DNA from 4 places in the Venatoribacter cucullus genome. Region 2 is predicted to be linked to each of the others. Evidence: predicted binding sites of a transcription regulator. Region 2 holds the regulator's gene; each other region holds the start of a gene.
The links. The regulator sigma-54, encoded in region 2, starts transcription at its own class of promoters, with help from an activator protein. The targets are predictions, from matches to a motif close to TGGCACNNNNNTTGCTNT.
Positions count from the first base shown of each region.

Region 1: fliE (flagellar hook-basal body complex protein FliE) is a predicted target of sigma-54. The motif match lies at 2,849-2,866, and genes of this name have one in related genera.
Region 3: nirB (nitrite reductase large subunit NirB) is a predicted target of sigma-54. The motif match lies at 5,690-5,707, and genes of this name have one in related genera.
Region 4: flgJ (flagellar assembly peptidoglycan hydrolase FlgJ) is a predicted target of sigma-54. The motif match lies at 3,919-3,936, and genes of this name have one in related genera.

Region 1 covers NZ_CP046056.1:2,022,079-2,029,676, forward strand. The annotation lists gene fliG (flagellar motor switch protein FliG) at 1-632, opposite strand, end outside; gene fliF (flagellar basal-body MS-ring/collar protein FliF) at 622-2,322, opposite strand; gene fliE (flagellar hook-basal body complex protein FliE) at 2,344-2,763, opposite strand; gene GJQ55_RS09660 (sigma-54-dependent transcriptional regulator) at 3,408-4,799, opposite strand; gene GJQ55_RS09665 (sensor histidine kinase) at 4,817-6,034, opposite strand; gene GJQ55_RS09670 (sigma-54 dependent transcriptional regulator) at 6,213-7,598, opposite strand, start outside.
Region 2 covers NZ_CP046056.1:2,365,503-2,373,100, forward strand. The annotation lists gene GJQ55_RS11225 (ATP-binding cassette domain-containing protein) at 1-304, opposite strand, end outside; gene GJQ55_RS11230 (calcium/sodium antiporter) at 505-1,464, shown strand; gene GJQ55_RS11235 (KpsF/GutQ family sugar-phosphate isomerase) at 1,464-2,438, shown strand; gene lptC (LPS export ABC transporter periplasmic protein LptC) at 2,438-3,010, shown strand; gene lptA (lipopolysaccharide transport periplasmic protein LptA) at 2,988-3,563, shown strand; gene lptB (LPS export ABC transporter ATP-binding protein) at 3,560-4,285, shown strand; gene GJQ55_RS11255 (RNA polymerase factor sigma-54) at 4,380-5,873, shown strand; gene hpf (ribosome hibernation-promoting factor, HPF/YfiA family) at 5,916-6,218, shown strand; gene GJQ55_RS11265 (PTS sugar transporter subunit IIA) at 6,222-6,683, shown strand; gene rapZ (RNase adapter RapZ) at 6,702-7,562, shown strand; gene GJQ55_RS11275 (HPr family phosphocarrier protein) at 7,570-7,598, shown strand, end outside.
Region 3 covers NZ_CP046056.1:1,211,479-1,219,076, reverse strand. The annotation lists gene GJQ55_RS05825 (hypothetical protein) at 1-92, opposite strand, end outside; gene GJQ55_RS05820 (alginate export family protein) at 91-1,251, shown strand; gene GJQ55_RS05815 (NAD(P)/FAD-dependent oxidoreductase) at 1,316-2,560, shown strand; gene nirD (nitrite reductase small subunit NirD) at 2,648-3,004, opposite strand; gene nirB (nitrite reductase large subunit NirB) at 3,007-5,589, opposite strand; gene GJQ55_RS05800 (nitrate reductase) at 6,067-7,598, shown strand, end outside.
Region 4 covers NZ_CP046056.1:2,047,670-2,055,267, forward strand. The annotation lists gene flgK (flagellar hook-associated protein FlgK) at 1-2,846, opposite strand, end outside; gene flgJ (flagellar assembly peptidoglycan hydrolase FlgJ) at 2,839-3,894, opposite strand; gene GJQ55_RS09750 (hypothetical protein) at 4,333-4,626, opposite strand; gene GJQ55_RS09755 (flagellar basal body P-ring protein FlgI) at 4,623-5,714, opposite strand; gene GJQ55_RS09760 (flagellar basal body L-ring protein FlgH) at 5,741-6,421, opposite strand; gene flgG (flagellar basal-body rod protein FlgG) at 6,432-7,217, opposite strand; gene GJQ55_RS09770 (flagellar basal body rod protein FlgF) at 7,230-7,598, opposite strand, start outside.

The sequences.
Region 1 (7,598 bases), 340 kb from region 2:
GCGGCGGTTTTAACCCCGCCAATACTGGTGGTCTGGGCACCGGCCTTGCCAGAAAACTGACGTTCAAGAATATCGTTCAGTTCCTGCAACGCTGCCGGTTGCACGGCTTCCAGTGCCGCCACCCGCATAACGATATCCAGGCGCACTTTTTCATTAAAGTTGGACAGAATTTCGGCGGACTGATCCGGGTCGAGGTAGGACACCACAATGGCCTGAATCTGCGGGTGTTCGTGGCGGATCAGGTCGGCCACCTGACGGGATTCCATCCACTTCAGGGAATCCAGACCGGTGGTATTGCCGCCCAGCAGAATACGGTCGATCAGGGCACCGGCTTTGTCGTTACCCAGCGCCTGGGTGAGCATATTGCGGATGTAAGCATCGGACCCCAGGCCCATACCGGTCTGGCCGCTGACCGCTTCCAGAAATTCCGCCACCACGCCTTCCACCTGCGTCTGGTTAACGTTGGTAAGCGTCGCCATCGCAGTACCGACACGCTGAACTTCTTTCGGGCCCATGTGTTTCAGAATCTCGGCGGCGTCTTTTTCGCCCAGGCTCATCAACAGAATGGCAGCACGATCCAGGCGGGTTAAACGCGCCAGGGCTTCATTTGCCGGTTTTGCTTCATTTGCCATGATCGTCATTCACCCAGCCAATCACCACTTGTGCCACCCGTGCCGGGTCTTCTGCAATCAGACCTTTCAGCGCATCCAGCTGGCGTTCAAAACTTTCTGAGGCGCCCGGCAGCAGGAATTCATCCATACCCGCCAGCGTCACTTTTTCATCATCCAGACCTGCTTCCGCATCTTCAAGCTCTTCCAGCATCACCGAGGCCTCATCGCGGCCACGGTTGGCCAGGCTCTTGATGGTGGGACGGATCACGCCGAAGATCAGCAACAGGATAAACAAACCGGCCAACACCTGCTTGAGAATTTCCCAGAACCAGGGCTGGGTCCAGAAATCCGGCTCGCCCAGGGCCGCGTCGGTTTTACCCATAAAGGGCGAGTTAATCACGTTCACGCTGTCGCCACGGGCGGCATTAAAGCCCACCGCATCACGCACCAGCACTTCCAGCCGCTGCAGGTCGTTATCGCTCCAGGGGGTGTATACCGCTTCGCCGTTTTCGTTAAAGCTGACGCGGTCATTCACCACCACCGCTACGGTCAGGCGACGCAGACGCCCCACCTGTTGTTGCTGATAGCTTAAGGTACGGTCCACTTCGTAGTTACGGGTGGTTTCGGAGCGGCGGCTAACCGGCGCACCGGCACCCTGCCCGGTTCCCAGCGCCTGCTCCGGCGCATTGGCTTCAGCCGGCGGCTGATTGGACAGTGCACCCGGAATGCCGCCGTTGATTTTACCGGTATTTTCTTCGTTCAGCAGTTGCTCACTGCGCAGGGCGATTAAATCGGGGTTAAACAGCTCCTGGGTTTGTTCCTGCACGGTAAAGTCAATGTCGGCGGACACTTCGGCTTTGTAGTTATCGTCACCCAGCACCGGCCGCAGAATATTATTCACCGCCTGAGTAATAGAGGACTGCACGCGGTTGGTGTATTCCAGCTGTTTGGTGGCCAGGAATTCCGTCGATTGCTCTTCCGGTTTGGACAGCAGATTGCCGTGCTGGTCGACCACCGACACATCCACGCGATCCATTTCCGCTACGCTCGATGCCACCAGATTGACAATGGCTTCCACCTGATCGCGGCTTAATTCGCGGCCGGCATACAGCTCCAGAAATACCGACGCACGCGGCTTGCGCACATCACGCACAAACACCGACTGCTTCGGCAACGCCAGATGCACCCGCGCATTACGCACGCTGCGGACGCTGGCGATGGTACGTGCCAGCTCACCTTCCAGACCGCGGCGGTAGCGGGCGTTTTCAATAAACTGACTGGTGCCCAGTGAGCTGTCCTGGTCCAGAATTTCCAGACCGACGGTTTTATCGTCCAGCAAACTGGCTGCCGCCAGTTTCATACGGGCAGTGTGTAAATCACCGGATTGCACCAGCAGAATCTGGCTGGCCGGATCAATTTCAAAGGCTATGCCTTCGCGCTGCAGCACTTCAATGATGTCCTGCGCGTTATGGTCCTGCAGACGATGGATCAGCGGCTTATAGCTGGGCTCGCTGGTCCACACCATAATGGCGACCGACAGCGCAATCACCAGCGCTACACCACCAATCACCGCCGCCTGGCGCACAATCGACAAACGATTGAAACCCAGCAATACCGGATGCCCGGATTCCTTACCCGGCGCTACCGCCGGTACATCGGATTCGTTATCAGCGGCCATGTTGGCGTTGCTCTGAGCGGGTACGTTTTCCATAGTCTGCTACCTTATGCGCGGTTACACCGGCATATTCATAATGTCTTTGTAAGCTTCAACCAGCTTGTTACGGACCTGCGTCATCGCCTGGAATGACACACTGGATTTCTGCATCGCAATCATCACTTCCGGCAAATCTACCGACGGATCACCCTGCTCAAAGCGGGTTTGTAAATCGCTGGACGTTTTCTGGGTGCTGTTCACCGTGTCGATGGCGTTTTTAAACATCACCTGGAAATCCGGCACCCGGTTATCGCCCTGCACCTCGCGCACGGCCTGCACCTGATCTTCCAGGCGCGCGGCCCGCAGCTGCTGCAATTCCGATGGGCGCATGGTTTGCGGCTGCACCGGCTGCATATTCTGGGCATGTTGCGCGCGCAGCTGGCTTTTCACCTGGCGCATCTGCATCAGTACGGAATTGATATCAACGCGATCGACCATTGCTGTCCCCTTAACTGCCTGGTGGCAGAGTCACCGTCACGGATTTTTGACGTTTTTCGTCGTGAATCCTGCTTCTTTTACTGACACTGCAATAGTCTTGCCAACTTTGGTGGGACGGCGACTGCCGGCCATCATGGCAGGTAGGAGCGACATTTTTGTCGCGAAATCGGCGGGCTGGTTAGTAGTTGTGGGAACGGGCCATGCCCGTGACTCCAGCGCTGCGCGCTGGCTGTTTCTACGCCAGCCCTGCCGGGCTGGTTGGTTTTGGCTGCCGCTGCGCGGCAGCCTTTTGCGGCCTTCGGCCGCTGGTATTGCAAGGGGAGGTATCCCCTTGCGAACCCCTCTGGCCCGCGTTCCAGCTGATCCTGGCTAAAAAAATCCGGTTAAGCCAACGGATCGTAAGGCACGTCCTGTGCCACGATCCTTGCCCGGAATCATCCGGGCATGGCTACCGGCTTTTTTTACCTGCGGGCTGGAACGAATGGGCCGTAAAAACAGTGGCGGCTACGCCGGCATGGCTTTATTGAGCGCGCTTCGCGCGCAAAACCAAAAATTAAAAAATTCTTCCGGCCGCAGGCCGCAAAAAGCTGTCACACAGTGACGGCCAAAGCCAGCCTGCAAGGCTGGAAAAACCAGCTGGCCGCTCAGGCCAGCATAGCTTCCACGTCGATGCCCTCTTCGCGCAGCTTGGCCACTTTGTAGCGCAGCGTCCGCGGGCTGATGCCCAGTCGTTCGGCTGCTTCTTTGCGGCTGGGTTCTTCCTGCAACGCTTTAACAATTAATTCCACTTCGCGGTGGCGCAGGTCACTGCCCAGCGCGCCGGCGTCGTCCATGGGGGCGGCGGGTGGCACCGGCGGTACCGGAATAAACGGCATTACCGGCGGGCTGCTGTGGGCGCCAGCCTGACGGTTTTTTGGCACCGGGGTCAGCATAAAATCGCTGCTGCTCAGTTGTGGGCCGGTCTGAATAATCAGCGCCCGCTGCATGGTGTTGTCCAGCTCGCGCACGTTGCCCGGCCAGGGGTGGCTGCGCAGCAGCTGTTCGGCATCCGGCAGTAACCGCGGTACCGGGCGTTTCATTTTGCCGGCATGGTGGGCCAGTAAGCGGCGCGCCAATGGCAGAATATCGTCGGCACGGTCGCGCAGTGGCAGCCAGTGCAGCGGGAACACGCTTAAACGGTAATACAGGTCTTCGCGGAAATTGCCTTCCGCCACGTACTCGGCCAGATCGCGGTTGGTGGTGGCGATAATGCGCACATCCAGATCCACCACTTTACGGCCGCCCAGACGCTCAACCTGACGCTCCTGCAGTACGCGCAGCAGTTTGGCCTGCAACCCCAAATCCATTTCGGTGATTTCGTCCAGCAACAGAGTGCCGCCTTCGGCCTGTTCAAATTTACCCGGCATGGCGTTGTACGCGCCGGTGAAGGCGCCTTTTTCATAACCGAACAGCATGGCTTCCAGCATATTTTCCGGAATGGCCGCGCAGTTAATGGCCACAAAAGGCTTATTGCGACGACTGGATTGCTGATGCACATAACGCGCTAAAACTTCTTTACCGGTGCCGCTTTCGCCACTGATCAGCACGGTGGAATCGGTTTGTGCCACGCGCTGGGCCAGCTGGAATAACTGCCGCGACACCTGGGCTTCGCACACCGGTTCGCTGCTGTCGGCCGGCACGTCGTTACGGCTGTAGGGGCGCAGCAGATCATCCAGTTCTTTCAGCTCGAACGGTTTCATCAGGTAGTCATCGGCGCCGCGCTGCATGGCTTTTACCGCCTGGCCAACATCGCCGTAAGCGGTCATTAAAATCACCGGCAACCAGGGGGTTTCCTGCTTCACGTTCTGCAGCAGCTCCAGCCCGTCCATGCCCGGCATGTTGATGTCGGACAGCACCAGATCTATTTGCTGATGACGCAGCAGATTCAGGGCTTCGATGCCATGAGCGGCCTCGCTGACCTGAAAGCCTTTCAGCATCAGGGTATCAACAACGGCTTCGCGCAGACGCGGATCATCTTCAACAACCAAAACTCGCATAGCATTCACTCCTGTTCTTACTGCTGCCCGGCGAGGGGCAGAACCAGTCCGGCAGCCAGACCGCCGGCCGGGTTATCAGACACAATAAATTCCGCGTTATGAGCGCGGGCGACCGCCTGCACCACCGCCAGCCCCAGGCCGGTGCCGTTGGCTTTGGTGGTGTAAAAGGGTTGCAGTATTTTTTCTTTGGCAGCGGCGCTCATGCCCGGGCCGTTGTCCAGAATCAGTACCGAGGCGCGGTTGTCACCGAGCGGACGAATCAGTAATTGCAGCTGCGCCTGCCCCGGTGGGCAGGCTTCCAGGGCGTTGTTCACCAGATTCATCAGCGCGCTGATCAGGGCATCGCGGTTGCAGATAATGTGTTGCTGCGGCAGCTGGTTATCCACGCTGCACACCGCCTGCTGGTTAGCCAGCGCCACTTCCATGGCGGCCAGCAAGTCCTGCTGCAGCTCGGCCAATGAAATCTCGTCGTTTAATGGCGCTTCGCCACGGGCAAAAATCAGCATATCGCGCACCTGGTTTTCCAGGTGACGCAGGCGTTCCTGCAGTTTGGCAGCAAAGCGCTCGCGCATGGCGGCATCCAGACCACTGTCGCCCAGATGGCCGGCGTATAAAGTGGCAGCAGCCAGCGGGGTACGGATCTGATGCGCCAGCGAAGCGACCATTTTGCCCATCGCCGACAGGCGCTCGTGCTGGCTTAAACGCGCCTGCAGTTCGCGGGTTTCGGTCATATCGGTCAGCAGAATCAGCTGGCCCGGCTCGTTCAGCATCGGCGCGGTGCGCAGATGCACCCGGCGACCGTCGACCAGGGAAATTTCATGGCCATCGTCACGGCGCGGCTTAAAGCACTGCTGAATCAGGCTGCGCCAGCGCTGGCCGATTAAGGATTTATGCGGGGTCAGGCCCAGCAGCAGATCATTGGCGGCGGCGTTGCTCTGGCTGACGTAGCCGTTTTTATCCAGCACCAGTACGCCGGCCGGCAGCAGCTGCAACAGGCTTTCCAACCGGTGCGCCAGCCGCTCTTTCTCGGCCAGTTCCTGCATACGCTGACGGGAAACCGACGCCAGTTCTCCACTTAACTGCTCGACCCGGCTTTCCAGCTCGCTGTACGACGTGGTCAGCTGCTGCGACATCTCGTTAAACATCACAAATGCCTGACGCACGTTGTCCGGGTTCATCCGCAGAGCGGGGGCCGGAGAAACGTCAGTTGCTGCATGTGCCAGAGAATTACCCATAACTACCTCTTTTCTGTGCCGGAAAACCGACATCTGAAATCGCTTACAGGGTATTCAGCAAATAGCGGGCCAGGTTTTAAAAATAAGCAGGGGGCAGTAAAACCGGCGGGGATAATAAGAGAAATGCAAGATAAAAAAACCGGGCCTTGCGCCCGGTTCTTTCTTAAACGCTGGCCGGTTAGTCGGCCATGTCTTTTTCGCGCTTACCCAAATTGTACTTACGCATTTTTTCCACCAGCGTGGTACGGCGGATATTCAGTTTTTCGGCCGCCCGGGCAACCACGCCATTGGCGTCGTCCAGCGCCTGCTGAATTAATGAACATTCCAGATCCTGCAGGTATTCACGCAAATCCAGGCCATTCATCGGCAATAACGCCGGCGAATCGACGCCCGCCAGGCGGTCGGTCTGGGTAACATCCGGCAGCGGTGGCAGCGGGCTGCTGTCGTCTTCGGTGCCGTCGGTGTAGCGGAATTTTTTCGGTAATTCCTGCACGCCGACCACGCCATAAGGATGCAGAATGGCCAGCCGTTCCACCAGGTTGGCCAGCTCCCGCACGTTGCCCGGCCAGTCGTGCCGGCACAGCGACATAATGGCAGCAGAGTTAAAACGGATAGAGCCACGCTTTTCGTTTTCCATCCGCGCAATCAGCTCGTTCAGCAGCAGCGGTAAATCTTCTACCCGCTCACGCAGCGATGGCATATCAATGGGAAACACGTTCAGGCGGTAATACAAATCTTCGCGGAAGGTGCCTTCCTCGATCATCTGTTCCAGATTTTTGTGGGTGGCCGCCACAATGCGTACGTTGGCGTGCAGGGTTTTGTTGCTGCCCACCCGCTCAAAGGTGTGTTCCTGCAAGACCCGCAGAATTTTTACCTGCATATTCAGCGGCATATCGCCGATTTCATCGAGGAACAGCGTACCGCCTTCGGCCAGCTCGAAACGCCCGGGACGGCTGCTGATGGCGCCGGTAAAGGCGCCCTTTTCATGGCCGAACAGTTCACTTTCCAGCAGCTCGGCCGGAATAGCGCCACAGTTAACCGGTACGAAAGGTTTGTCGCGGCGGCGCGAATGGTAGTGCAGGTTGCGCGCCACCACTTCTTTACCAGTGCCGGATTCACCCTGAATCATCACACTCACGTCTTTGTCGGCCACCTGCATAATCAGCTCGCGGACGGTCTGAATATGGCGGCTGGTGCCCACCAGGCTGCGGAACAGCTGTACTTCGCGGCGCTCGCCACGGTTGCGGTTCTGATTAAACTGGTCGCGGTAAGTCTGGGCGCGGTGCAGGCTGTCGAGCAGCTGATTATAAGTAGGCGGCACGTTCAGCCTGCCCAGTACGGCGCGGCGCAGCGGCTCGGGTAAGGCGTCGGCATCGGCGTTGTTATCCAACAGCAGAATTGGCAGGCCTTTGTCCCAGCTCAGCAGGCTTTCCAGCAATTTTTCCAGCGGTTGATGCTCGCAGGCACCGATCAGTACGGCAGCAATGCCACTACTGTCTTCTGTGCCCTCTGCGGTGGCTTTGCGCCAATCGGCACTGCCGGCGACCAACGCCTGTTCCCCCAG
Region 2 (7,598 bases):
CGCTGAGATCGGTAAACAACGCCCCGGTCTGGAACAGCATGCCCATTTTCTCCCGGCGCATTTCCAGCAAACCGGTGCGGGATAATTGCGGAACATTTTCCCCGGCCACCACCAGCTCTCCGGCATCGGGCAACAGCTGGCCGCCGATCAGGCGCAGCAGCGTGGTTTTACCGGTGCCGCTAGGGCCCATAATGGCGGTGACTTTGCCGCGCGGAAAATCCACCGACAAATCGTTAAAGATCATTCTCTCGCCACGGCTGAAACTCAGCCCGCGGATCGAGACATAGGACTCTGGCAAGGACATGCCGACACTCCCGGTCGCCGTCAAAACGTTGCCGGTAGCATAACGGATGCCCGATACAGAACCAAACGACAGCCGCCGCTGGTTGCGGCCACTAGTAAAACGCTGCGTTGCACCGGAACGAGACAATTCTTCTGTACATTGCGTGCAGCCATCCCTCCGGTACAATGCCGGCTGATCTTTTTCTGTGGATACCCATCCTCATGCTGACTGCAGTTGCTCTGATTATCGCCGGCCTGATTATTCTGGTCTGGAGTGCGGATAAATTTGTTATTGGTGCCGCCGCCACCGCCCGCCATCTGGGTATGTCGCCGCTGCTGGTCGGCCTGACCATCGTTGCCATGGGTACCTCGGCACCGGAAGTCTTTGTTTCCATCATGGCCGCCCTCGATGGTGCCGGTAACCTGGCCGTGGGTAATGCCCTGGGTTCCAACATTACCAATATTGGCCTGGTGCTGGGCATCACGGCCCTGATCAGTCCGATTCCGCTGCAGAAAAAATTATTGAAAAAAGAACTGCCACTGCTGGTGCTGGTCAGCATTATCGGTGGTCTGGTGCTGATGGACCTGGAACTGAATTTAACCGATGCCCTGATCCTGTTCGCCGCCATGGGCTTTGCTCTGTATCTGATGTTCCTGAATTCCAGCGAATCCGGTGAACCCATTGTCGATGAAGACGAAGCCGCCGAAATTGAAAACACCCCGATGCGCAAAGCCCTGCTGCTGATGGTGCTGGGGCTGGCAGCATTGCTGGTCAGCTCACGCATGCTGGTCGATGGCGCGGTCAGCGTGGCCACCTTCTATGGCGTCAGCGAACTGGTGATTGGTTTAACCATCGTGGCCATCGGCACCAGCCTGCCGGAGCTGGCCGCTTCGGTCGCCAGCGCCCTGAAAGGCCACCACGATATCGCCATCGGTAACGTCATCGGCTCCAACATTTTCAATATGCTCACCGTAATGCCGGTGCCGGGTCTGCTGGCCGTCACCCAGGTAGAAAGCATGGCACTGTACCGCGACTATGCCGTTATGATGGTGATGACCCTGATGCTGCTGGCTTTGTTTGTGGTGAATTACCGCAAGGGCACCATGGGGCGTTTTTCCGGTCTGTTATTAACCGGGGGTTTTACCGCCTATCTTCTGTACCTGTTTATTGAAGCAAGCTGATGAGCACCGATCTGAACTTTAATTTTGAACAATCCGCCCGCCGCACCATTACGCTGGAACAACAGGCGGTTGGCCAACTGTTACAGCGCCTGAGCGGTACCTTCAACACCGCCTGCCGCCTGATCCTGCAGTGCCAGGGCCGGGTGGTCGTCACCGGCATGGGCAAATCCGGTCATATCGGCAGCAAACTGGCGGCCACCCTCGCCAGCACCGGCACCCCGGCTTTTTTTGTGCACCCGGGCGAAGCCAGCCACGGCGATATGGGCATGATCCAGCCCACCGACGTGGTGATTGCCCTGTCCAACTCCGGCGAAACCGGCGAAGTGACCAGCCTGTTACCCTTGCTGAAACGCATGGGCACGGCGCTGATCAGCATGACCGGCAACCCCGCTTCCACCCTGGCAAAAGCGGCCGACGCCCACCTGGATACCGGCGTGGAACAGGAAGCCTGCCCGCTTAATCTGGCTCCCACCTCCTCCACCACCTGTGCACTGGTGATGGGCGATGCACTGGCCGTAGCCTTACTGGAAGCACGCGGCTTTACCGCCGAAGACTTTGCCTTTTCCCATCCGGGCGGTTCGCTGGGCCGGCGCCTGCTGCTGAAAGTGGATGACATTATGCACACTGGTGCCGGCATTCCCGTGGTGGGGCCGGAAGCCACACTGTCGCAGGCACTGTTGGTGGTAACCTCCAAAGGTCTGGGCATGACCACCGTGCAACAGGATGGTCAGCTGCTGGGTATTTTTACCGACGGCGACCTGCGCCGGGCTATTGATCAGGGGGTTGATATTCACACCGCCACCATGGCCGATGTGATGACCCGCGGTGGCAAAGCCACCCGTCCCGGCACCCTGGCCGCTGAAGCCCTGAAAATTATGGAAGACAACAAGATCAACGCCCTGGTCGTCAAAGACGGCGACCAGGCGGCCGGCGTCCTGACCATGCACGATCTGCTGCGGGCGGGCGTGCTCTGATGCGGAAGCAATACGTTGTCCTGGCACTGGCGCTGCTGGCCGGCATTGGCCTGCTGAACCTCGACCGGGTAAAAGAAATGCCGGTAACAGCCACCCCGGTGGTCAGTGGAAATGAAGAGGCCGACTATTACGGTGACCAACTGTATCAGCGCCAGTACAACGCGGCCGGTCAGCTGGAGCAGAGCTTCCGCGCCGCCACCCTGCAGCATTTTCCGCTGTCTGCCGTGTCGCACTTTACCCGGCCGCGCATTATCACCACGGCTGAAGACGGCAAAATGTGGCAGATTGATGCCCTGACCGGCGAAGCACTGGACCAGGACGAGCGTCTGACCCTGCGTGAGCAGGTGGAAATCCGCTCCATCAACACGCCCGCTGACGACCCGATTACCATCCATACCGACTGGCTGAACTACCATGCCGGGCAGCAGACCGCCACCACCGATGCACCGGTGGTGATCCGTCATCCGGCCACGCTGACCGAAGCCACCGGCATGACCCTCAATGTCGCTGACCGCACCCTGCAACTTCATCATCAGGTAAACACCCGTTATGTGCCGCAAGCATCTGAATAAACTCTGTGCCGCTGCCCTGCTGCTGCCGGCGCTGGCGTCCGCACTGCCGGAAGACTTCAACCAGGAAGTGGTGATTGTTTCCGACCGCGCCGAAATTGACCGTCAGGCCGGAGTCGTGATCTATCAGGGCGATGTCCTCCTGACGCAGGGCACCCTGCGTATTGAGTCTGACCGCCTGACAGTGGTCAGCACCGAAGGCCGGATGGAAAAAGCCACCGCCGAAGGCCAGCCGGCCCGTTATCAGCAGCAGATCAACCCCGGCTCACCGCTGACCCATGCGCACGCGCAACGCATCGACTATCTGGCCGCCAATCAGGAAGCCATCCTGATCGGCAATGCCGTACTGCGGCAGGACAGCAACGAAATTACCGGTGAGCGTATCCGCTACGATATGAACACCGAAGTCATCTCCGCTGGCCAGCCAGCCGACGCTGGGGAAAAACCGGCCCGGATCAAAGTGATCTTCCAGCCCAAAACCGCTGAGCCGGCCACAGCGCCCGCTCCGGCAGTAACCGTTCCGGATGCACCGGTTCCGGCGGAGACCCAGCCATGAAAACCCTGCACGCCGAATCGCTGGCAAAAAGCTACGGCAACCGCCAGATCGTTAAAGACGTCTCCATGTCGGTGAACAGCGGCCAGATTGTCGGCCTGCTCGGCCCCAATGGTGCCGGCAAAACCACCTGTTTCTATATGATTGTGAATCTGGTGCAGGCGGATAACGGCCGTGTGCGCATCGACGATGAAGACATTAGCCACCTGCCCATGCACGGACGAGCCAAAAAAGGCATTGGTTACCTGCCGCAGGAAGCCTCTATTTTCCGCAAGCTGAGCGTGGCCGATAACATTATGGCCATTCTGGAAACCCGCAAAGACCTCGATAAAGCCGGTAAACAGGCCAAGCTGGAAAGCCTGCTGGATGAGTTTCATATTCAGCATATCCGTGACAGCAAAGGCATGGCGCTGTCCGGTGGCGAACGGCGGCGGGTGGAAATTGCCCGCGCGCTGGCGGCCGAACCCTCCTTTATTCTGCTCGATGAGCCTTTCGCCGGGGTTGACCCCATCTCCGTTGCCGACATCATGGATATTATCCGCCAGCTGAAAGCGCGCGGCATCGGCGTACTGATTACTGACCACAATGTGCGGGAAACACTGGCCATCTGTGAAAAAGCCTATATCGTCGGCGGCGGCCATATTATTGCCGAAGGTACCGCTGAGCAGGTATTGGCCAACGAACAGGTGCGTAAACAGTATCTCGGAGAAGATTTCCGCCTGTGAGCCAGTAACTGACGTGGTTTGTCAAGGATAGCCAGACCGGGCCCTTGGCGTATAATGCAACATTAATGCCGTTTTGAGTGAATACTGAAGCCCTATGAAAGCCTCCCTGCAGTTAAAGATGGGTCAGCAACTCACGATGACCCCGCAATTACAGCAAGCCATCCGCCTGCTGCAATTGTCGACCCTCGATCTGCAACAGGAAATTCAGGAAGCGCTTGATTCCAACCCCATGCTGGAAGTGGAAGAAAACGAACACGACGGCCTCAACGATTTATCCTTGCCGGCGACCGCCGACATCAGCACCGAAGTCAGCAGCCACGACCATGACGATGGCGCTGACACCCCGGAACTGGACGAACAATGGTCACAGGAACAGATTCCGGATGACCTGCCGGTCGACAGCCAGTGGGAAGATACCTACCAGACCACCGCCGGCGTGGCCTCCGGCAACAGCGGCGCCATCGACGACGACTTTGACTACGACGCCCGTCACGCCAGCACCGACAGCCTGCAGGACCACCTGCTGTGGCAGCTGAACCTGACCCCGATGTCCGATACCGACCGCGATATCGCCCTGATGCTGATCGACGGCGTCGATGATGACGGCTACCTGCACACCACGGTTGAGGATGTGCTGGAAAGCATGGACCCGGAGCTGAACGTCGAAGAAGACGAAGTGATGGCCGTGCTGCACCGCCTGCAACAATTTGACCCGGCCGGGGTATTTGGCCGCGACCTGCGCGAATGCCTGCTGCTGCAACTGCACCAGATGCCGGCCGACACCCCCTGGCTGGCGGAAACCCGGCTGGTGATCAGCGAACATATTGAGCTGCTGGGCAACCGCGACTACCCGACCCTGATGCGCAAAACCAAACTGCGCGAAGATGATCTGAAAGCCGTGCTGCGGTTAATCAAAGAGCTGAACCCCAAGCCCGGCTCCGGGATCAGTTCCGAACAGGCCGAATACGTTATTCCCGATGTGATCGTGCGTAATATCCGCGACGAATGGCGGGTGGAACTGAACCCCGACATTGCCCCCAAGCTGCGCGTCAACGCCGATTACGCCGCCCTTATCCGCCGCTCCGACAACAGCACCGATAACGCCTTTCTGCGCGACAACCTGCAGGAAGCGCGCTGGTTTATCAAAAGCCTGCAAAGCCGCAACGAAACCCTGCTGAAAGTGGCGACCAAAATTGTCGAATACCAGATCGACTTTTTCGAGCAGGGTGAAGAAGCCATGAAACCGCTGGTACTGCACGATATTGCCGAAGCGGTGGGCATGCACGAATCAACCATTTCGCGGGTCACCACGCAAAAATACATGCACACCCCGCGCGGTATTTTCGAGCTGAAATACTTTTTCTCCAGCCACGTCAGTACCGACAGCGGTGGCGAATGTTCCTCCACCGCCATCCGTGCCATGATCAAAAAACTGATTGCCGATGAAAATGCCCGCAAACCATTAAGTGACAGCAAACTGGCTGCCTTGCTGGCCGACAAGGGGATTCAGGTTGCACGCCGTACCGTTGCCAAGTACCGTGAAGCCATGCTTATTCCGCCGTCGAACGAACGCAAACAACTGATTTAAAACTGTTTTAACTTACCAGCATAAAAACCAAGGAGTCTGGATATGAAAATCAACCTCAGCGGCCACCACATCGAAATTACCGAAGCGCTGCAAAGCTATGTGGAAGAAAAAATGTCACGCCTGAGCCGTCATTTCGACAACATCACCAACGGCCAGGTGACCCTGACCGTAGTGAAAGAACGCATGACTGCGGAAGCCACCATCCACGTTGCCGGTGCCGACCTGCACGCCAGCGCTGAACATGACGATATGTACGCCGCCATCGACCAGATGACCGACAAACTCGACCGCCAGGTGTTAAAACACAAAGAAAAACTGGTGGACCGTCAGCACGGTCACAACTGAGCCATGGCCATCAGCATCGGGGATATTCTGACCCCGGAACGTACGTTATTTGACGCCCCGGTTTCCAGTAAGAAAAAGTTACTGGAATATCTGGCCGGTTTTGTCGCCGACCTGACACCGGACAGTTCCGCCGACGATATTTACGAGCGCTTACTGGGCCGTGAACGGCTGGGCAGCACCGGCATCGGGGAGGGCATTGCCATTCCCCATTGCCGCCTGCCACAGTGTCAGCATCCTTTTGGCGTACTGCTGCGCCTGAGCGAAGCCATTGACTATGACGCCGTTGACCGGCGGCCGGTCGACCTGGTGTTTGCCCTGTTCGTACCGGAAGAAGCCAACGACGAGCACCTGCAGGTGCTGGCCATGCTGGCGCGTAATTTCACCGAGCCAGACTACCGGGAAGCGTTGCGTAACGCACCGGATGCCGGCCGCCTGTACCAACGGGCACTGCACACGGAAGCCTGAGCAGGCATAAGGAGCAATATGCGTCTGGTCATTATCAGCGGCCGTTCCGGCTCAGGAAAATCCAGCGCCCTGCACGTGTTGGAAGACCTCGGTTTCTATTGCATTGACAACCTGCCGGTGGCCTTGCTGCCGGCACTGGTGCATCAGACGGAAGGGGAAGAAAAACTGTCACGGGTGGCGGTAAGCATTGATGCCCGCAACCTGCCCCATGCTTTCGACCGCATCGACGATGTCCTGCACGAATTGCCCAGTGAGGAATACCAGCTCGATGTGGTGTATCTGGATGCCAGCGAAGAAGTGCTGCTGCAGCGCTTCAGCGCCACCCGGCGCAAACACCCGCTCACCGGCCCGGACGTATCTCTGGCCGAAGCCATCCGGCAGGAAAAACAGCTGCTGCACCCGATTGCCGACCTGGCCGACCTGACACTGGATACCACCAGCATGTCGGTACACGAGCTGCGCAGCCAGATTAAACTGCGGGTCGCGGGAAAATCCGGCAGCGACATTGCCATTCTGTTTGAGTCTTTTGGTTTCAAACACGGCGTCCCGATTGATGCCGATTATGTATTCGATGTGCGCAACCTGCCCAACCCCTACTGGGACCCGGCGTTACGCCGCTTCACCGGCCGCGACCAGGAAATCATCGGTTTTCTGCAGAATGAACCCCAGGTGCTGGCCATGGAAAGTGACATCACCTCGTTTATTACCCGCTGGCTGCCCAGTTTTATTGAAGCCAACCGCAGTTACCTGACCATCGCCATCGGCTGCACCGGCGGCCAGCATCGCTCGGTCTATCTGGCCGAGCAGCTGGGCGCGCTGTTCAGCCAGCAATATCCACAGGTGCAGGTTCGCCACCGTGAACTGAACGGCGTGCACTGAGGAAGCCATGATGATTCGCACGGAACTGCTCATTAT
Region 3 (7,598 bases), 1.2 Mb from region 2:
CCGGCAACGACGCCGCATTCCTGCCCAGGAATTGCGGCTTTTTTTTTGCCCGCCAGCAAGCCAAACCAGCTCGCCCAGAGGAAACTGCCCATGAAGCATTTTGTTAGCGCCAACCGTCTGATTCTGCCCTTAGCCATAACCGCATTATCCGCACCACTGGCAGGTACCGCCCAGGCCTTGCCCACGGTCATCAGCGACGGAAAACTACTGGCCGACCTGCGCCTGCGCTACGAAAGTAACGACACCGATGATGCTACCGAGAAAGCCACCGCTCTCACTCTGCGCTCACGCCTTGGTGCCGAAAGCGGCGCCATAAATGGCTTTAAAGTGCTGGTCGAAGTAGAAGACATTCGTGCTCTGGTCGATGAATACCGTGTTGAAGACCCGGCTTACGATGTGGTGGCCGACCCGGTGGACAACGAAATAAACCGCGCCCAAATCAGCTACAGTAACGCCGGATTTGCCGCCATTCTGGGCCGCCAGCGTATCCTGCTGGATAACACCCGCTTTGTCGGCAACGTGGGCTGGCGTCAGAATGAACAAACCTACGATGCCGTCAAACTGGGCTATAAAACCGCGGATTATCACGCGCAATACGCCTTTATTGATCAGGTCAACGACATCACTTTTACCGAGGCCGATGTCAGCCATCATTTACTGAATATTCAATACAGCGGATTTAAACCGGGCAGCCTGACCGGCTATGCCTACTTACTGAAAGACGACGCCACCGATGCCAAAAACAATACCTTCGGTGCGCGTTTTTCCGGCAAACAGGCAGTTAATGATTTATCACTTCTGTACACCGCCGAATACGCACTGCAGAAAACCGATGATTTTGATGCCAGCTATCTGGCGCTGGAAGCCGGCGTAGTTGTTCAGGGAATTACGCTGGCCGCCGGTTTTGAAAGCTTAGGTAGTGACGGCGGCGCTTATGGTTTCCAGACCCCGCTGGCCACCAAACACGCGTTTAATGGCTGGGCCGATAAATTTCTGGTAACCCCTGCTGACGGCTTAACCGACACCTACGTAAAAGTGACCACCGCCGTAGCCGGCGTAAACCTGCTGGCGTTTTACCACGACTACGGTTCAGACCAGGGCAGTGCCGATAAAGGCAGCGAGGTGAATTTTCAGGCGACCAAAGGCTTTGGTAAATATTACACCGCAGGGCTGAAATACGCGGCCTACAGCAAAGGCGATGCCGGTGCCGATACCGACAAAGCCTGGCTGTGGCTGGAAGCTAAATTCTGATATTTCACAGGTTGCGGCAGTCACTTCGGTGGCTGCCGCTTTTTTATACCGAACGGAGTAGCGTATGAATACCGATTCCGTCTTGCTGATTATCGGCAATGGCATGGCCACTAACCGGCTGTTGGAAACGCTGGATACCCACCATCATTTTGCCCGCATTCTGGTACTCAGTGACGAGCCGGCCCGGCATTACAACCGCATTATGCTGTCGCCTTTACTGGCTGGTGAAACCGATCTGGCCGCTATTACTCCGCACGATGACGACTGGTACAGCAAACGACGCATACAGATTTTTTATGGTGAGAGCGCAGTAGCCGTAAACACCCAACAACGGAATATTACCTGCGCCAGCGGCTTAACCCTGAGCTGGACGCAGCTGATTTTTGCCACCGGCTCACGCAGTTTTATTCCGTCGATTCCGGGCGCTGGTTGCAGGAATGTGCTAGGTTTCCGCACCCTGCAGGATGTACAAAACATGCAGGCCCGCTTGCCACATAGCCGCCACGCCACCGTGGTGGGTGCCGGTTTATTGGGCGTGGAAGCCGCGGTTGGTTTGCAGGCTCAGGGGCTGCAGGTCACCTTAATGCACCGCAACCCGGTATTAATGAACCGCCAGCTGGACAGCACCGCCGCACAGTTATTACACAATGCCCTGCGCCAGCGCGGTATTCAGGTGCGCACCGGTTGTGGGCCGGAACAATTACTCAGTGATAACGGCCAGGAAATAAACCGCTTGCTGTTGCACAGAAGCGGCCGCGATACCCGCCAGACCTTAGCCACCGATCTGGTGATTTTCGCCACCGGCATTATTCCTAATACCGAACTGGCAGCGCAGGCCGGCATTGCCTGCAATAAGGGCATACAGGTCAATGAGTACCTGCAAACCTCGGTGCCGGGTATTTATGCCCTGGGAGAATGCTGTGAGTTTTCCGGCACCACCTATGGGCTGGTCGCGCCTATCTGGCATCAGGTGCAGGTGCTCAGCCAGATGTTATTAAAACAACCGGCGTCGCCCTATTACGAGCAACCGCAGATTACTAAATTAAAAGTATCCGGGCTGGATATGCACAGCATCGGTGATATTCACGCCGGCCCGGACGATGGCTGCGAGCTGATGACCTTGCTGGACGAAGAAGCAGGCATGTATAAAAAACTGGTGCTGCGCCATAACCGTATTATCGGTGCGCTGTGCGTTGGCGATGTGCGTCACAGCCAGTGGTATTTTGATTTACTGATGCAGGCTGAGGATATTTCTGATCAACGGCTGACGCTGTTATTTGGCCCACAGCAGCGGCCTGAAGCGGCTTAAAAGCGGCTTAATGAAGTACATGGCTGTTTGCTTATTGTCTTTATAAAAAAACCGGGCATAGCCCGGTTTATTTTTTTGCGGCGCTTATTACCCCAGCAAAATATCCCCCTGCTCTACCCGCACCGGCCACACCTTAAGCGTTACGGAATCATCTTCCAGACATTCGCCGGTCTGCAGATCGTAATGCTGTTTATACAGCGGTGAGGCCACCACCAGGCGCTCGCCAATGGAACCGACAATGCCGCGCGACAGCACATTGGCGCCGCCAACCGGGTCGTAATTGCTGATAGCAAATACCTGCTCGCTGTGGCCCAGGCGGAACAACGCTACCTGTTCGCCTTTATGCCAGGCGCACACCCCGGTGTCCGGGGCGATATCAGTTAAACGACACACCACTTGCCAGGGTGTGGTTACCGCAACGAGATGTAATGCAGCTGAGTTCATGGTTATGCTCCTGCCTGAGTTTCAGGTTGGTTATCCAGGTTTAATAATTCAATACGTTCATCTTCGGTAGCCGGCCGGCGCTGGCCACGCTCACGCACATACAGCAACTGACTGTCGGTAGCATCGCTGTTAATAAAGTGACGGAAACGCAGTAATTTTTCCGGCGTGGCCAGCGTGGTTTTCCATTCGCACTGATAAGTAGCCACCAGATGCGTCATGGCGTTATCCAGTTCGCTGGCAATGCCGAGGCGGTCGTTCAGCACCACGTCTTGCAGATACGGCAGGCCGCCTTCCAGATTTTCCAGCCATACCGAAGTACGCTGTAAGCGGTCGGCGGTGCGCACATAAAACATCAGCACCCGGTCGATGGCCTGAATCAGCTGCTCGTTATTAAGGCCGGTGGCGAATAAATCGGCGTGGCGCGGACGCATACCGCCGTTGCCGCACACATACAGGTTCCAGCCCTGTTCGGTGGCAATAACGCCGATGTCTTTGCTCTGTGCTTCGGCACATTCGCGCGTACAACCCGATACGCCGAATTTAATTTTGTGCGGCGCACGCAAGCCCTTGTAGCGGTTCTCCAGCGCAATCGCCATCGACACACTGTCGAGCACGCCGTAACGGCACCAGGTGCTGCCGACACAGGATTTCACCGTACGCAGGGATTTGCCGTAGGCATGGCCGGTTTCAAAACCGGCATCAATCAGGCGCTGCCAGATTTCCGGTAATTCATGCAACTGCGCGCCGAATAAATCGATGCGCTGACCGCCGGTGATTTTGGTGTACAGGTCGTAATCGCGGGCAATTTCACCCAGCACAATGAGTTTTTCCGGGGTAATTTCCCCGCCGGCTACGCGCGGCACAATGGAGTAAGTACCGTCTTTCTGCATATTGCCGAGGAAAATATCGTTGGTGTCCTGCAGGCCGATGTGGTCATCCTGCAGAATATAATCATTGTGATACGACGCCAGAATAGAGCCGATGGTGGGTTTGCAGATTTCACAACCATGGCCACTGCCATGGTCTTCCAGCACCGCACTGAAGGTTTTATAACCTTTCACCCGAATAATATCGGCCAGCTCAGCACGGCTGAACGCAAAGTGCTCACAGATATGGTTGGTTACTACCACGCCCAGCGCGGTTAATTCGGCATCCATCACCTGCTTCACCAGCGCCGCACAACCGCCGCAGCCGGTGGCGGCTTTGGTGGCGTCTTTAATATCCACCACTTTGCAGCAACCACTGCGTACCGCCTCGCCAATGGCGCCTTTGCTGACGTCGTAGCAGGAACAGATTTGTGCGGTGGCCGGCAACGCCGCCACCCCCAGACCGATTCCGGCATCGTCACCATTGGAGGCCGGCACAATCAGGCTGGCCGGGCTGCCGGGAATATCCATATTATTCAGCATTAACTGCAGCAAAGTGCCATAGGCCGAGGTGTCGCCCACCAGCACCGCACCCAGCAGTTTTTTCCCATCGGCCGATACGTTCAGGCGTTTGTACACGCCTTCCAGCTCGTCATGGAACACAAAGCTGCGCGCCCCGGCGGTATGGCCGTGCGCATCGCCCAGCGAACCGACTTCCACGCCCAGTAATTTCAGCTTGGTGCTCATATCGGCACCGTTAAAAACCAGCGCCGGCTCAGCATGGGTAAATAACTGACTGACAATATGCCCGGCCGCCACCCGCGCCATCTGATAACCCGGTGCCACCAGACCGTAAATTTTGTTATCCCACAGCGCGCATTCGCCAATGGCGTAAATATCGTCGTCGGAGGTTTGGCAATAATCGTTAATTACGATACCGCCGCGCTCACCCAGGGTTAAACCGGTGTCACGCGCTAGTGCATCCTGCGGGCGAATACCGGCCGAGAACAGCACCATATCGGTTTCCAGAAAGGAACCGTCGGCAAAATTCAGGCGGTAGCGACATTCTTCACCGGCGACAATTTCCTGGGTATTTTTGCCGGTGTGCACCTGCACGCCCAGCGCTTCAATTTTTTCGCGCAATAAGCGACCGCCGCCTTCATCTAACTGCACCGCCATTAAACGCGGGGCGAATTCCACCACATGGGTTTCCAGCCCGGCTTGTTTCAACGCATTGGCGGCTTCCAGACCCAGCAGACCACCACCGATAACCACGCCGGTTTTACTCACGGCGGCAGCGGCAGCAATGGCTTCCAGATCTTCAATGGTGCGGTACACCAGACAATGCGGCTGGTCTTTACCCGGCACCGGCGGCACAAAGGGATAGGAACCCGTGGCCAGAATTAATTTGTCATAGCCTTCGGTGCGGCCACTGGCGGTGGTAATGGTTTTCTGGCGCGGATTAATGCCGGTTACGCGGTCATTTAAATGGAAGTGAATCTGTTGCTGCTGATAGTCAGCGGCGGTGGTCAACGCCAGATCGTCAGCGCTGGCGCCGCTGAAATATTTGCTGAGTTGTACCCGGTCGTAAGCCAGACGGGGTTCTTCACTGAAGGTGATCAGCTCGCACTGACCGGCCATATCACTGCTGGCGAAGGTGGTTAAAAACTGGTGTCCTACCATACCGTTGCCAACGACAAGAATGCGTTTTTTGCTCATGGGAAGCTCTCTATTTGGTCATCATCACGATTCTCCTGTCGATGCTTCGTTGCGCTGTTCCACGGCGGCTCCGTTACCGCGGTGGAATATCAAACAAGGTATTGCAACCACAATGCCAACCCGCAATAAATCCGGCTGAACCCCGGTTCCGCCGGGGTTTTAAGCGAAATACCGGCTTAAACCGGTTAATACACCGGCTGTGCATTGCGCAATAACGGCACACAACCCAGCAGGCCGGCACCAGAATGGCGCATATTTATGGCTGCATTGATGTGTTGCCGCCGGAAATACCGCCCAGAAACCAGTAATAAACAGACTGCAGATAAAAACAAAAAAGTTGGCACCGCTTTTGAATAGAACACTGCAGACACTGCGTTACCCCAACCGGTAAAACCTCCCGTTGTGTCGTTGGCATCAATGCAGATGCCTTATTGTTGTTTGTGCAACACCGAGCATTGGCGCTCACAGGTTCTGCCTGTGGGCGCTTTTTTTATGGGAAATACCGCCATGAACGCACCGGCTTCCAAGCCCACCACTGCCAGCCAGACGCACACCACCTGCCCTTATTGCGGCGTTGGTTGTGGCGTAACAGTGCAACATGCTGGCCAGCAGGTTTTACCGGTTAGCGGCAGCCTTTCCCACCCGGCCAACAGTGGCCGCCTGTGCGTAAAAGGGTCGGCCCTGCACGAAACCCTGAGCCACGACGGGCGTTTAGTGTTTCCGCAATTAAACGGTAAACACGCCAGCTGGGACGATGCGCTGAATATTATTGCCGACAAAATCCAGCAGGTGATCCACACCCACGGCCCGCAAGCCGTTGCGTTTTACGGCGCTGGCCAGATGCTGACCGAAGATTATTATGTGGCCAATAAACTCATGAAGGGTTTTATTGGCAGCGCCAACATCGACACCAATTCGCGCCTGTGCATGGCCTCGGCCGTGGTGGCGCACAAACGCGCCTTTGGCAGCGATACCGTACCCGGTTGCTACGAAGACCTGGAACTGGCCGATTTATTGATTTTTACCGGCTCAAACGCTGCCTGGGCGCACCCGGTGCTGTATCAGCGCATTGCCGCCGCCAAACAGCAGCGGCCGGATATGAAAATTGTGGTAATCGACCCACGCCGCACCGCCACCTGCGATATTGCCGACCTGCATTTAGCCATCCGCCCAGGTACCGACGCGGTATTGTTCAATGCGCTGCTGGTGTATTTAGCCGACAGCGGACAACTGGACGAAGACTTTATTGCCCGTCACACCAATGGTTTCGATGTGGCGTTAGAACAAGCCCGTAACGACTGCCAGAGCCTGCAGCACAGTGCTGATTTAATGGATACCGACGCGGCGTTGTTGCTGCAATTTTTTGATTGGTTTGCCCGCACCCCGCGCACCGTCACCCTGTTTTCTCAGGGCATTAATCAAAGTGCCAGCGGCAGCGACAAAGGCAATGCCATTATTAATGTGCACCTGGCCACCGGCCGCATTGGCAAACCCGGCGCCACCCCGTTTTCCATTACCGGCCAGCCCAACGCCATGGGTGGCCGCGAAGTGGGTGGCTTAGCTAATCAGCTGGCCGCGCACATGGATTTTTCCGGCTCCGAACGCGACCGTGTACGGCGCTTCTGGAACGCGCCCAAACTGGCCGAGCGCCCCGGCTTAAAAGCGGTGGATTTATTTCAGGCCTGCGCCCGCGGCGAGATTAAATTTTTATGGATTATGTCCACCAATCCAGTGGTGAGTATGCCCGAAGCCGATGCGGTAAAAGCTGCTATGGCCCAGTGTGAACTGGTGGTGGTATCCGACTGCATGGCCGACACCGACACCACCCGCGTCGCCCAGGTGTTATTACCCGCGGCCAGCTGGGGCGAAAAAAACGGCACCGTCACCAATTCCGAACGGCGTATTTCCCGCCAGCGCGGCTTTTTACCACCGCCCGGTGAAGCCAGGCCCGATTGGTGGGCCATTTGCGAAGTGGCTAAACGTTTAGGCTTTGCGCCGGATTTTGCTTA
Region 4 (7,598 bases), 320 kb from region 2:
ACGCTGGTCTGGGTGTTGCGCAGCAGCACTTCACTGGAATCGCGGTTGATCTGGGCGCGGCTGGTAATAGAGCCGATTTCTTCCACGATCATGGAATACGAATCCGAGTAGCTGGCGTTGCCGCCCACGGTGTCCTGGTTTTGTAAGCCGGCCAGCGCCACGCCGTTACGGCTGTCGGAGGTGCCATCGCTGTTGAAATCCAGGGTGAACTGGTCGCCGGCCTGGGGGCTGCCGTCAATGCCCACACTGAAACCAAAATGCAGCGGCTCGCCCACCGGCGCTTCGGGGAACAGGTTATTACCCGGTGGTTCAATGCTTAAGCTGTAGCCAGGGTCGGTCACGACTTTCAGCTGGCCGCCCATGGTCAGTTTGCTGGAGCCGTTTACGCCGGTGGCGTTCATGTCAATGCGCGGCTGAAAGCTGATGGTGCCGCGCTCGCTGATGGCCACATCCAGGTCGCCACTGAAGGTAAAACCGGCGTCTTCCAGCTTGCCGCGAATGCCGTTCAGCATGTCGGCGCCGGTGGCGTAGTTTTCGTTCAGGTTAATGCGGAAGGTGCCCTGCCCGGGTACGTCAAATTCGTAGTTGTAGGGGCCGCCTTCGCTGAAGTTGTAGCCTTCAAAGGGGTTCAGCGGTACATAGGGCGCTTCGCTGGTTTCGCGCAGAATAATGTCCTGGCCGTTGCCGACGCGGAAGCCATCGCCGTTATCGCCGCTGATTTCCAGGTTCACGTCTTCGCCGTTCAGCGCCACGATGGTGACTTTGCTGCCGTCACTCTGGGCCACCAGCCCCATGCGTTGAAAATCGAAGTTGGCGTTAATGCGGTCGGCGACAAAATCCGGGGTCAGCGGATCGGGCACTTCGGCCGGGTAGTCTTTGTCGTATTTGGTTTGATTGGGGCCTAAAGTGTCGGTCACCAGCACGCCGTTCACCCGCAGGCTGAGCGGCTGGAACGGGTTGGCGTCGGCACTGAAGTCGCTTAGTTCCACCGTGGTGCGGGCGCTGGCTTCCACGCCCGGGCGCTTGCTGAGTTCGGCAGCAATTTCTTTGGCCGAGGCGTTGGCCCGGGTAATCAGCGTTGGTTGCGAGGTGACTTTGCCGGTTACCGGGTCGGTCTGGCTGATAACAATGCGCTCCGGGAAAAAGCCGTTTACCGATTGCACCGGCGCGGCCGGCGGCGGCGCCTGATAAGTCGGCTGCATCGGCAGCACACCACCAAAACTGGTAAAGGCGGTTTTGCCTTCGTTTTGCGGCAGAATGTCGTTGCGGATGCCCGGAATGTAGGTCTGGTTCATCAGCGGCGGGAACAACGGAATGGGGTTGCCCGGGTCGGTGTTGTCCAGCACGTCGTAGGTGGTGGGCGAGGTAAAACGAATCAGCAACGGCGGAGTCATTTCGCCATCGCGGGAAAAATACGGCGTGCTGGTGTCGTACACATCCGGCTGGGTAATGTTGGCGTTACCGCGGTTACCAATGGCCGCTTCGCCGGTTACGGCCGAGGCAATGGCGACCTGTTCCGGCCGGGTGAGGTTCATGGCCAGCTGCGACGATTCTCTGCGCGTCGGCATAATAATAAAGTCATCGCCCTGGCGGAAACTGCCGGCTTCAAAGCGTATTTCAAAGCCATCCACTTCGACGCTGTCGGGAAAATCACCGCTTAACGCGCGGGTGGCAATAATTTCACCGTCGCTGATGCGTTTAACGCGGAAGGTGTAATCATCAGGGCCTGGAAATTCCAGCTGGTAATCGCTGGTGGTTAAGGCGCCGGCATCTTTAATGTGAATGCTGACCAGGCGGTCGTTCGGGCGGGCGTTGTTTTCGTCGCCCAGAATGCGGTTGTAGGCTTTTTCCGGGGTGTTGATGTCGGAAAAATAGTTGTCGCCGGTGCGGCCGTTAAAGTCGATGCCCAGCTTGTGCTGTTCGTTAAAGGTCTGGTTAATCACCAGCGCCATGCGGCCCAGGCCATTCAGCACCGGGTCGAGCACGGTGTTACGGAATTCCAGTGTGCCGCCCAGCTGACCGCCGGTCATGGCGCTGGTGACCAGCTGGCGACTGCTGCCGGCGACAAAATAAATATCGGACCGCGCCGGGTCCTGCGCGCCTTTGTCCACTTCCAGCCGGTTAAAGTCGTTACCCACCACCAGCGGCTGACCATTGCCGACGGCAATGTTCCACACCGAGTCGTCCTGTTCGACCACGGTAACATCCACCAGTTTGGCCAGGTCTTTCACCAGCACGTCGCGCTTATCCAGCAGGTCGTTGGGTTTAACGCCCTGAGCGGCGGCGGTTGCGAACTGAATCTGTTCGTTCAGTTCGGCAATGGCCTGACTGATGGTGTTAATTTCGCCCACCATCACGTCCATCTGGCCGTTAATAATGGTGTTCTGGGTTTGCAGGCGATTGCTGATTAACGCAAAACGGTCAACCAGGCCCTGGCTTTCACTCAGCAATACCGCCCGGGCCGGCAATGAGGCCGGGTCATCCACCACCGATTGCAGTGCCCCGAACATCCGCTCCAGGCCGGGTTGCACACCGGTGCCGGAATCGGCCAGCAGGCTGTCGATCTGTTCGGCGTTGGTGGCCAGGGTATCGAAGCTGTTGTAAATGGAGCTGTCGCGCCACAGCTGCTGGGTTAAAAACTGGTCGTACACCCGGGTAACGCTGTCGATGCCGACGCCCGAACCCATCCACACGCCGCCGAAATTCTGCGGCGCATTGGCGCTCTGGTTAACCACCTGGCGGCTGTAGCCTTCGGTACCGGCGTTGGTGATGTTATGGCCGGTTACGGTTAACGCCGACTGACTGGCGCGCAGGCCGGAAATGGCAATGGAGAGAATATCAGCCATCGTTGCGTGCTCCTGTCAGCAGGCTTTGCTGCATTTGTTGCAGCGCGTCTTTTAAGGTGTCGCTGCGGGAAATCCGCTGAATTTTGGCGCCGTACTGCGGGTCGGTGGCGTAGCCGGCGCGCTGCAGTTCGTAGCCGTACTGGTCGGCATCCAGACCGTTGTTAATGGCGTTCTGGTAACGCTGGCCGGATTGCAGGAAGTTGGCGTAGTCACGCAGGCCATCTTCCAGGCTGGCGTAGGAACGGAAGGCCGCACGTTCTTTCATGGCCACGCCGCCGCGGAATTCATGGGTAAGCACATTGACGCTTTCCCCGTTCCAGCGCTGGTCGGCCTTAATGCCAAAGAAGTTGTGGCTGTTGCGGCCCTGTTCATCGGTAATCATGTGTTTGCCCCAGCCGGTTTCCAGCGCTGCCTGGGCGACAATGGCGCGGGGGTCAACGCCCAGTTCGGCGCCAATGGTTTGGGCGTGCGGGTACACAGCGGCAACGAAGTCGGCCGGAGTGGCAAATTGTTGCCCTTTGCCGCCGTTACCGCTGGCGATATTGGCCGCTGCTGCCGGGCTGTTTACCGTTTCAGAGGCGCTGGCCTGTGGGGTGCCTGGCTGGCGTGCCAGCTCGGCATCCACCTGCTCCAGGGTTTGTTGCAGCGGCTGATAAATTGGCACAGAAATACGGCGGTCGTGCAGTTTGCCCTGATCCAGCGGCAGTTCGCTGCGGTCTTTGTTCACGTTGCCGTAGCTGTTCATTAACTGGCGATGAATAACCGGCGCCAGGCCCATGCCACCGCCGTTAGACAGCGATAACGCCATCTGGTCGTCGTACATTTGCTGGTAGAAATCGCCTTCCGGCGAGCTGAATAAGGAGTCTTCTTCAAACACCGCGCTGGCGTCACGCATGGACGACATCATCATGTTCACGAACATGGATTCGAACTGCTTGGCCACTTCCATTAACGCCGCGCTCTGGTCTTGTTTACCCAGCTTGCGGATGCCCTGCAGGGCATTCAGGTCGGTATAGGTGGCGGCAACGTTGGTGTTGTTGTTGATCATGGCAAACTCCTTGATTGCTGGATAAATGCAAGATGCTTGCCAATTACGTTCAAGGTTGGGCAGCCACTGCGTGGCTGCCCATGCGGGGCTTCGCCCCTGCGCCCCAGTGCAAGGGGAAGAATCCCCTTGCCAACCCCTCTGGCCCGCGTTCCAGCTGGTTACTCGCTTCGCTCACCCTTCGGGCCAGCCTCCGGCTGTTACTCCCGCTGGTCGTTTCCTCGTTTACCAAACCCAATTGAGCATACGCGGCCAAGGGGCATCCATGCCCCTGGCCACTCGTTTGGAGTCATCCAAACGATGCTATTGGCTTTGCCAAACTTCGGGCTGGAACGAATGGGCCGGAAAACCGTTAGGGACGCTGGCTTTTAAGAGCGTCTGACATCTCCCGTCAAGCGCAGCGAGCGTCTGGCCAGTTTGCGCAGCAAACGCCTGGCCAGATTAATGTTGCAAATACTGGCTGGCTTTGCGCTGGTTGCGCTGCTGGGCGGCTATTTCGGTTTGTTCCTGTTGCAGCATGTCGAGCAGTTGCTGTTCTTCTTTCAGCAGGTTTTCCAGAAACTGCTGTTGTTCGTTGGTCATCTGGATCAGTTCTTTGATGCCGCTGAACCATTCCTGCAGCAGTTCGTTGCGGCGGATGATGCGTTCTTCCACGCCTTCTTTGACGCCCTGACGGATCAGTGAACGCAATTCCAGCGACAGATTTTTGACTTCAGTAAATAATTGCTCGTTCATATTACGATTAACTCCGCTTTCAGCGCTCCGGCTTGTTTCATGGCTTCCAGAATGGCCATCAGGTCACCCGGCGCAACGCCAATTTCGTTAACGGCTTTGACCACACTATCCAGTGATACGCCCGGGCCGAATTTAAACATACGGTTGTCGCCATCGTTGTATACATTGATGTTGGTATCGGGTACCACCACGGTTTGGCCACCGGCCAGCGCATTGGGCTGGGCCACCTGAAAATCTTCTTCAATGGCCACAATTAAATTGCCGTGGGTAACGGCCACCGGTTCGATCAGCACGTTCTGACCCATAACGATGGTGCCAGTGCGTGAATTAATAACGACTTTGGCGCGTTCTTTACCGGTTTCAATTTCCAGATTTTCGATAATCGATAAATAGCTGACGCGCTGGGTGGTGTCGCGCGGTGCGCTTACCCGGATCGAGGCAGCGTCCAGTGCTTCGGCGGAACCCGGGCCCATCAGCTGGTTAATTTTATCCACCATGGCGCGGGCGGTGGTGAAGTCGGGCTGGTCGAGGTTGAAAATAAGGCTGTCACCACGGCTGAAGGTGCTGGGGGCGGTTTGTTCCACCGTGGCGCCGTTGGGAATACGGCCGGCACTGGGGACGTTAACGGTAATGCTGGAGCCGTCGTTCCCCTGGGCGCCAAAACCACCCACCACCAGGTTGCCCTGGGCCACGGCGTACACGCCACCGTCGGCGCCTTTCAGCGGAGTAAATAATAATGCCCCGCCGCGCAGGCTTTTGGCGTTGCCTAACGAGGCCACGGTTACGTCAATGCGCTGGCCGGGTTTGGCAAAGGCCGGTAATTCTGCGGTTACCGATACAGCGGCAACGTTTTTCAGTTTCGGGTCGACACCGGGCGGCAGGGAGATGCCGAATTCGGTCATCATGTTGCGGAAGGTCTGGGTGGTGAAGGGGGCTTTGTCGCCGCTGCCATCGAGGCCAACCACCAGACCGTAACCCACCAGCTGGTTGGAACGCACACCGGCAATGCTGGTGATGTCTTTAATGCGTTCAGCCTGAGCCAGGGTGCTGCACAGCAGCGCGGTCAGCAGAATCAGTGTACGTTTCATGGCGGTTACTCCTTGCCGTTGTGGGTTCAGAACGGCCACCAGGGTGACATCAGTATACGGCTGAACCAGCCTTGTTTGGTGGCGTTATTCAGGCCGCCACGGCCACCGAAGGAAATGCGGGCATCGGCCACTTTGCTGGACATAACCGTGTTGTTGGGGCTGATGTCCTGCGGGCGGATAAGGCCGGCAATGCGGATGTATTCATCGCCTTCACTTAAGGTAAGCCAGCGTTCACCGCGAATGCGCAGAATGCCGTTGGGCATAATGTCGGACACGGTCACGCTGATCTGCCCCTGCAGGCTGTTGGAGCGGTCGGCCTCGCCTTTACCACTGAATTCCCGATCGGCGCTCAGCTGTGTATTCAGGCTCATGCCGTTCCAGCTGGGCACCGTACCCAGAATACTGCCGGGGTTAATGTTGGCGGTGGAGGATTTGTCGGCGGTGGTTTCAGCCGATTTGCTGGACTGGTAGGCCTCGTCAAAAATCACCGTAATAATATCGCCCACCCGCCGTGCCTGCTGGTCGGTGTACAGGCCAATACCGTAGCGGGCCTGAAACAATGAACCATTTTCCACCGGTGGCGGCTGCAGGCTTTGCGCCGATACCGGGGCAAAATCCGGATCGTCGGGAAACACGTCTTTTTCCAGCGGCACGCTGGTGCAGGCGGTTAAGGTCAGCAATGGCAACAACAGCAGCAATGCTTTCATATCAGCCTCCTCAGGTATTCTGCGTTAAGAACTGCAGCATCTGGTCGGCGGCAGACACCACCTTGGAGTTCATTTCGTAGGCGCGTTGCACGGTAATCATTTTCACCAGCTCTTCCACCACTTCGACGTTGGAGTTTTCCAGCGCGCCCTGCTCTACCGTGCCGTAGCCTTCTTCATTGGGCACACCGACCAGCGGCGCGCCACTGGAGGCGGTTTCGTAGAACAGGTTGCCGCCCACGGCCTGCAGGCCGGCGGGGTTAATAAAGTCGGCGGTTTCAATCTGGCCCAGCTCCTGTGGCGTGGGGTCACCGAACAGGGTGGCCTGCACAATGCCGTCTTTGCTGATGGTGAGCTGGTTGGTCTGTTCCGGAATGGTAATCTGCGGTTCCAGCGGGTAACCGTTAACGTTAACCACCACGCCTTCGTCGTTGATGTGAAAGGTGCCGTCGCGGGTGTAACCAATGGTGCCGTCGGGCATGGCAATCTGAAAGAAACCACGGCCGTTAATGGCCAGATCCAGCGGCTGATCGGTGACGTTCAGCGAGCCGGTGGTAAAAATCTTTTGCGTGCCGGCGGTACGCACACCGGTACCCAGCTGCAGGCCGGATGGCAGGCGGGTATCCGCCGAAGAATTGGCGCCCGGTTGCCGCTGTACCTGATACAGCAGGTCTTCAAACACCGCGCGGTCTTTTTTAAAGCCGGTGGTGGAGACGTTGGCCAGGTTGTTGGACACCGTGGTGAGGTTAAGGTCCTGGGCTTCCAGACCGGTTTTGCTGACCCAAAGTGCTGGCATCATAATTCAGGCTCCTTACTGGTTGCCCAGTATCTGGGTGGTGGCGGCGGTGTTTTCATCGACGCGCTTCATCAGTTTTACCTGCATTTCGTACTGACGGTTCAGGGCGATCATGCTGGTGAGTTCGGTAACAGCGTTAACGTTGCTGCCTTCCAGAAAGCCGTTCGCCAGGCTGACGCCCGGTTCCGGCAATGCTGGCGGGGTGTTGGGGTCGCGGAAGCGGAACAGGCCGTCTTCGCCTTTTTCCAGCTCGCGCACATCGGGGCGCACCAGTTTCAGCTGCACCGGCTCGGCCACGGCGGCCGGTACTTCACCAAACGGCTGAATGGTCACGATGCCGGCGCGGCTCACTTCAATGCTTTCGTATTCGGGAATCACCACCGG